One region of the Methylobacterium terrae genome, then DNA from elsewhere that is predicted to be linked to it. Evidence: riboswitches for the same ligand, from Rfam matches in the RefSeq annotation. Region 1 holds a riboswitch; each other region holds the start of a gene.
The links. Region 1 has a riboswitch for cobalamin ahead of DK419_RS17285 (CbtB domain-containing protein). Riboswitches for the same ligand answer to the same signal wherever they lie in the genome.

Region 2: it holds a riboswitch for cobalamin, as region 1 does, so the genes downstream of both, DK419_RS18420 (TonB-dependent siderophore receptor) here and DK419_RS17285 (CbtB domain-containing protein) in region 1, are expected to answer to the same signal.
Region 3: it holds a riboswitch for cobalamin, as region 1 does, so the genes downstream of both, DK419_RS10200 (TonB-dependent receptor) here and DK419_RS17285 (CbtB domain-containing protein) in region 1, are expected to answer to the same signal.

Annotation. Positions count from the first base shown of each region.
Region 1 is NZ_CP029553.1:3,758,129-3,760,383, forward strand. Features, by position in the region: gene cobO (cob(I)yrinic acid a,c-diamide adenosyltransferase) at 1-498, opposite strand, end outside; gene cobU (bifunctional adenosylcobinamide kinase/adenosylcobinamide-phosphate guanylyltransferase) at 495-1,007, opposite strand; cobalamin riboswitch at 1,126-1,328, shown strand; gene DK419_RS17285 (CbtB domain-containing protein) at 1,359-1,535, shown strand; gene DK419_RS17290 (CbtA family protein) at 1,622-2,255, shown strand, end outside.
Region 2 is NZ_CP029553.1:3,979,512-3,981,766, forward strand. Features, by position in the region: gene DK419_RS18420 (TonB-dependent siderophore receptor) at 1-768, opposite strand, end outside; cobalamin riboswitch at 996-1,204, opposite strand; gene DK419_RS18425 (TAXI family TRAP transporter solute-binding subunit) at 1,307-2,248, opposite strand.
Region 3 is NZ_CP029553.1:2,278,985-2,281,239, forward strand. Features, by position in the region: partial or broken gene DK419_RS10200 (TonB-dependent receptor) at 1-1,189, opposite strand, end outside; cobalamin riboswitch at 1,454-1,654, opposite strand; gene DK419_RS10205 (ABC transporter substrate-binding protein) at 1,894-2,255, shown strand, end outside.

The sequences.
Region 1 (2,255 bases):
GCGGCCGGTCACCACGACGTGGAGGTCGGGCCGGCGCCGGCTCAGGCGCTCGACCACCTCGGCGAGCGGCAGGTAATCGTAGCGCAGCGCGATGTTCAACTCGTCGAGGATCAGGAGCCGGATCGCCGGATCGGCCATCAGCGCCTCGGTCCTCGCCCAGGCGGCCCGGGCGGCGGCCACGTCGCGGTCGCGGTCCTGGGTCTCCCAGGTGAAGCCCTCCCCCATCGTGTGCCAGGCGACCTGATCGGCGAAGCGGTCGAGGGCCAGGCGCTCGCCGGTCTCCCAGGCGCCCTTGATGTACTGCACCACGCCGACGCGCCAGCCCCGGCCGAGCGCCCGCAGCATCAGCCCGAAGGCCGCCGTCGACTTGCCCTTGCCGGGGCCGGTATGGACGATGAGCAATCCCTTCTCGATCGTCTTGCCCGCCACCTCGGCGTCCTGCACGGCCTTGCGCTTCTCCATCTTGGCGCGGTGGCGCGCCGCCTCGTCGTCGCTCATGGGTGATCTCCCTTCAGGGTCATCGGCAGGCCCGCCACCACCAGCACCACCCGGTCGGCGAGGGCGCCCAGGCGCTGGTGCAGGCGGCCGGCCTCGTCGCGGAAGCGCCGGGCGAGCGCGTTCTCCGGCACGATGCCGAACCCGACCTCGTTCGAGACCAGGACCAGGGGCCCGGCCGCGTCCGCGCAGGCGGCGAGCAGCGCCCCGGTCTCGGCGGCGAGGTCGGCGCCGTCGTCCAGCATCGCGTTGGTGAGCCACAGGGTCAGGCAATCGACCAGGACCGGCCGGCCCGGTTCCGCACCGCGGATCGCCCCGGGCAGGTCCCGCGGCGCGTCGATGGTCTTCCAGGGGGCTGCGCGACGGGCGCGGTGCTCCGCGATGCGCACCCGCATCTCGTCGTCCCAGGCTTGGGCCGTCGCGACGTAGAGCCAGGGTCCGGCCTGCGCCTCGACCAGCCCCTCCGCGTAGCTGCTCTTGCCCGAGCGGGCGCCGCCCAGCACCAGGGTCAGGCGCGGGACGGCGGGAGTCGGGCCAGGGATCGGGTCCGGCACTGGGCTGTCCTCTCGCGAAATCTCGGGGCCGGAGGTGTCGCGGCAGGAGGCTGCGATTGCAAGCCCGTCCCCGACCCGTTAGGGTCGGCGCGACGGTGCCTCGGCGACGAGGTGAAAAGGGAACGTGGGAACCGGGATCGCCCCGGCATGCCGCGGCTGCCCCCGCAACTGTGAGCGGTCGAACACGGTCCGCCATCGGCCACTGGAGCGATCCGGGAAGGCGGCGGGCCGGCTCAAGAGGCCGCGAGCCAGGAGACCTGCCGTCACCCCCTTTCCTCGACGCCGCCGGTGGGGCGGCAGGAGTTCGTCATGGTCGCGATCACCCGGTCCCTCTCTCCCGCGCTCGTCGGCGAGCGCCTGAGCGCCGTCCTCCTCGCCGGCGCCCTCGGCATCGGGCTGCTGTTCGTCTCCGGCTTCGCGCCGGTGGTCGCCCTGCACAACGCCGCCCACGACTGGCGCCACGCCCACAACTTCCCCTGCCACTGAGCAAGGCTTGACCGAACGAGGCCGCGCGGCCCGCGCCCCGACCGGGCGCGGGCCCGCGTCCCGTTGGTCGTGCAGGTGATCCCCCGATGACGAAACGTCTGCTCGCCGCGGCCCTGGTCGCCGGCTTCCTCGCGGCGTGCGTGGCCTCAGGCCTGCAATTCGCCCTCACCTCGCCGCTGATCCTGGCGGCGGAGAAGTACGAGACCGCCGAGGCCGTCGCCCCGGCTCACGCATCCGCCAACCCGCTGATCGTTCTGGCGCATGCGGGCCACCATGCCGACGGCGAACCCGGGTGGCAGCCCGCGCCCGGCCTGCAGCGCCTCGCCTTCACGGCGCTCGCCACCCTGGTGAGCGGCGTCGGCTACGCGCTCCTCCTCGGTGCCGTGCTGATCGCCGCGGGCCGGGAGGTGACACCCTCCGAGGCGCTCAGGTTCGGCATCGGCGGCTTCCTCGCCGCCAGCCTCGCGCCGGCGATCGGACTGCCGCCGGAACTGCCGGGCGTGGCGGCCGCCGCGCTCGAATCGCGCCAGCTCTGGTGGGTGGCGACCGCCGTCGCGACCGCGGTCGGCCTGTACCTCATCGCGGTCCGCCGCGGGCCGGTGGCGACCGGGCTCGGCCTCGCCCTCCTCGTCGCCCCGCACGCCTGGGGCGCCCCGCACGGGCCGGAGGAGATCTCCGCGATGCCGCCGGTCTACGCGGCGCAGTTCGCCGCCCGGTCCC
Region 2 (2,255 bases), 220 kb from region 1:
CCTCAGGAACTCGGTCTCGACCGTGACCTTCGTGTCGGGCGTGACCTGCCAGCTCACGACCGGGGCGACGAAGAGCCGGTCGCCGTCGACGAAATCGCGAAAGCTGTTCTGGCGACCGGCGGCGAGGTTGAAGCGGTAGAGGAGCGTGCCGTCCTCGTTGAGGGCGCCGCCGGAATCGACCGTGCCGCGGAACTCCTCGAACGAGCCCCAGAGCCCGCCCATCTCGACGAAGCGCTCGCGCGTCGGCTGCTTGGTGATGATGTTGACGAGCCCGCCCGGGTCGCTGCGCCCGAACAGGCCGCCGCCGGGGCCCTTCAGCACCTCGATCCGCTCGACGTTCTGGGTGTCGGGCGGCGGCGGGAAGCCCCGGTTGAGCGGAAAGCCGTTCTTGTACAGCTCCGAGGTGGTCACGCCGCGGATGGCGTAGCTGAAGATGGTCAGGCCACCGAAATTGTTCTGCTGCGCGACGCCCGGCGTGTAGGTCAGGACCCGGTCGACGCGGGTGGCGGCGAGGTCGGTGATGACCTCGCGCGGGGCGACCGTCACGACCTGCGGCACGTCGCGCTGGGGCGTGTCGGTCTTGGTGCTGCTCACCGCCCGGTCGGCGCGAAAGCCCGGGGTCGGGCCGACCAGCCCGATCGCGCCGGCGGCGACGGTCGGGATCGCGGACGAGCCCGGCGCGGGATTGCGCGGGCCCTCGACCACCACCTCGTCGAGGGCGATGCTCTCCTGGGCCCGCGCGGCGGGCGCCCCGAGGCCGAGGGCCACGGCGCCGGCCAGGGCCCCGGTCGTGCGGGCGCGGCGGGACTTTGCGGAAGCGGGGCGATGCAGCGGCGAACGGCGATTCACGACACACTCGAGGTTGCCGCGTCGGCGACCCGGGCGAGCGGCGGGGTGGCGCATTTCGCGCGGCAGCCCCGAGCGCTCCCCGGGCCCACTGCCCGCGGATACGTGACCGCGCCGGCAGGCGCGCACCAAGGCAGGTCTCTACCCAAGACAGGTCTCTACCCAAGGCAGGTATCCTGGCTCGCGGATCAGTCGCTCCCGCCTGGCCTTCCCGGTGCGGCGCACCAGTGGCCGTCGGCGGCGGAAGCTCTCCGCTCACAGTTGCGGGGGCAGCCTCGGCCTCGCTCCGCGAGGAGCTCACCGAATTCCCTCTTCGCCCCGGGCCGTCGCCCGGGGAACCTTGGCGGAAATCAGAATGGCAGCCCGCCTGCCGCAGCGCAACACAGCAGAAACGAAACGTAATAATGTTGCACAGGCTGTGTCGCCATGGACACACCGGCCTCGAGGTCTGCGGACGGGCTCAGGGGCCGCGCAGGAACGCGGCGGTTGCCGGGTGCAGCCACTCTGCCGGCACCGCGTCCTTCAGGTCGCGCGGGTCGCTCGGCCGCTCGTTCGGGAGCAGGCGGGCGAGGACGGGCTTCGCCCGGTCGACCGCCGCGACGAGACGGGCGACCACCGCTTGGTCGAGGCCGGGTCGGCCGAGGACGAAGCTCCACGACCCCACGGTCTCGATCGCCTCGCCCTGGCTCGGGAAGGTACCGGCCGGCACCGTGATGCGCCGCAGGGACGGGCTCGCGGCCAGGGTCGCGCCGATCGCGGTCGCGGAGGGCCCGAGGAAGCGGGCTCCGCCCGGTGCCTCGGCCATCGTCCGGAAGCCCGGCCAGCCGGTGCCGCCGCCGAACAGGGCCGCGGCCCGTCCGTCACGCACCATCGTCGGGCCGTCGCCGGCGTGATCGAGGAGGATCGGAGAGATGTCGCGCTCCGGGTCGAGGCCGGAGCCGCGCAGGACCGTGCGGGCCATGGCGGTGAGGCCGGAGCTGCGCGTGCCGAGTGCCACCGGCCGGCCGCGCAGGTCGTCGACGCTGCGGACCGGGCTGTCGGCCGGCACCACGAACAGGCCCGGCGCCGCGTAGACCGGGGCGACCACGGTGATCGCCGGGCCGGCGCCCTGCCCCGCCAGCGCCTCGTAGGCGTACTCGCCCTGGACGAGGCCGAGATCGACCTGCGCCTCGCGCAGGAGGACGAGGTTCTCGGTCGAGCCCTTGCTGGCGCGCAGGTCGAGGATGAGGTCCGGATCGACCTCGCGGAGCGCCGCCGCCAGCGCCGCGCCGTAGGCTGGGAACCCGCCGCCGGGCGTCGCGGTGGCGAGGACGAGGCGCAGGGGCTCGGCGGCGCGGGAGGCGGGCGGGGAGAGCAGGAGACCGGCGCAGGACGCGGCGGCGATCAGCCAGGGTTTCAGCATGCGGTCG
Region 3 (2,255 bases), 1.5 Mb from region 1:
TCGCCGCCGAACGGGGAATTGCTGTCGCGCCGGAAATCGATGTGGTTGACGTCGAAGCCGACCACCACCGAATTCCTGAACCCGAACAGGCTGCCGCGGAAGGTCGCGTCGAAGCGGTTGCCGATCTGCTCCTGGTGGTGGCGGATCTCGATGTAGTCGTCGCGCCGGATCAGGCCGGTGGCGGGCTGGTAGGTGTATTGCTCGACGTCGCGCCAGTGCCGCTCGGTCGAGAGGCGGTAGGCGGTGTTGCGGATCGTGATGTCGGGAGTGGGGCTCCACTCGGTCCGCAGCTGCGTCCAGTTGTCGAACCAGGCGATCTGCGAATCCCGGATGTTGTAGTTGGTGAAGCGCAGCCGGTCGGGCACCCGGCTGCCGACGAGGGGCGACCCCCAGTAGCGCGTCGGCTCGTTGTAGCCGAGGTCGTGGGAGAGCGTGACGCTGAGATCCGGGGTCGCCCGCCACGTCGCCGCGGCCGACAGCGCGATGTTGCGGAAGTCGCCGTCGGGCTTCACCCAGCCGTCCGCCCGGTTGCCGCTGAGGTTGATCCGGTAGGCCAGGTCCTCGCCGACCGGGCCGCCGGTATCGAGGGCGAGCCGCGCCACGCCGTCCGAGCCGATCGCCGCCCGGGCCTCGCCGACGGGGATGAAGACCGGCTTCTTCGGCACCACGTTGATGATGCCGCCGATCGCGCCCTCGCCGTAGAGCACCGAGGCCGGGCCGCGCAGGACCTCGATCCGCTCCGCCGACCAGGTGTCGAACGGGAACGTCACCGTGCCCGCCCCGACGTAGAGCCGCGTGCCGTCGTAGAGCTGCTGCACCGAGCCGGCGCCGGCGAAGCCCCGCGCCGTGAAGGCGAGGTTGCCGTTGCCCGGCGCCGCGATGCTGGTGATGCCCACGGCGTTCTGGGTCACCGCGTCGTCGACGGTGTTCTGGCCCCGGGCCCGGATGGTCTCGCCGCTGATGATGTCGAGGCTCGCCGGGGTCTCGAGCGGGGTGAGGCCGAGCCGGGACCCGGAGCGCGACGGCGTCGCGAGGTTGAGGCGGGGGCGGCGGCCTCACGGCTGCGGGTGCCCGCGACCTCGATGGCGTCGAGGGGCAGATCCTCCGCCGCGCCGGGCTTTGCGGCGAGCAGCGGGGCGGCGAGGGCGACGGCGAAGGTGGCGTGACGGGGGGCGCGGCGCGCGGGCATGATGGTTTCCGGAGCAGGCTGTCGCTCCGTCCCTAGCCGCTTCCATCGCATATGTAACGTTATAAAGTTACATATGTGCCCTCCGGGTCGACGCGCGCGGGGTCGGCCGCGCGCGAGGCGCACCGGATCGGCGGGTCGGAGGAGGGCGGCGGGCGGCATGGCGGGACGGCGCGAGGCTGTGGCACGTCACCGCGAACGAAAGCGGGGCGGAGGCCTACGCGCCCGCCTCGACACCCATCAGGACACCCCGCCCGACGTGCTCGCGTGTGACCACGGCTGACGGCAGGTCTCCTGGCTCACGGGTCGTCGCCTGCCATCGTCTTCCCAGGGACTTGTGACGGTCCCCAGTGACGTACGTGATGGAAGGCTCGCCGCTCACAGTTGCGGGGGCAGCCGCGGCATCGGGCGAGCCCTCACCGCGTTCCCTTTTGATCCCCGAAGGGAACCGTCGAGTCAGAGCTTAGCCGTTCGGTAACGAAGGAGCAATGGTGACGCCCATGGTCGCCCGCCCGTTTCTCGCGCCCGTGACCCTCCCCCCGCAGAGGGGGAAGGTTTCCGGCGTGGCTCGCACCGCACCCCAGCTTTCTCAACCACGCCGCGCGATCCGCATCGACGCCGCCCCGGACCCCTGACATACAAGACCGCGAGCCGGCCCGGCTGGGCCGCGTCTAAGATCTGACAAAGATTCCCTGGGAGGTTTCCTGATGCCGTTCCGCTGTTGGGCCGCCGGCCTCGCCCTGTCGCTGCTCGCAGGCACGTCCGTCTTCGCGCAGGACGCCAAGGCGCCGATCAAGATCGGGGTGCTCAGCGACATGAGCGGGCCCTTCGCCGACCAGGCCGGCACCGGCTCGGTCACCGCGGCGCAGCTCGCCGTCGAGGACTTCGCCAAGGAGGCCGGCGAGCTCAAGGTCGAGGTCGTCTCGGCCGACCACCAGAACAAGCCCGATATCGGGCTCGCCACCGCCCGCCGCTGGCTCGACCAGGACGGCGTCTCGACCATCGTCGACCTGCCGAACTCGGCGGTGGCGCTGGCGGTGTCGAACCTGATGCGCGAGCGGCACCGGGT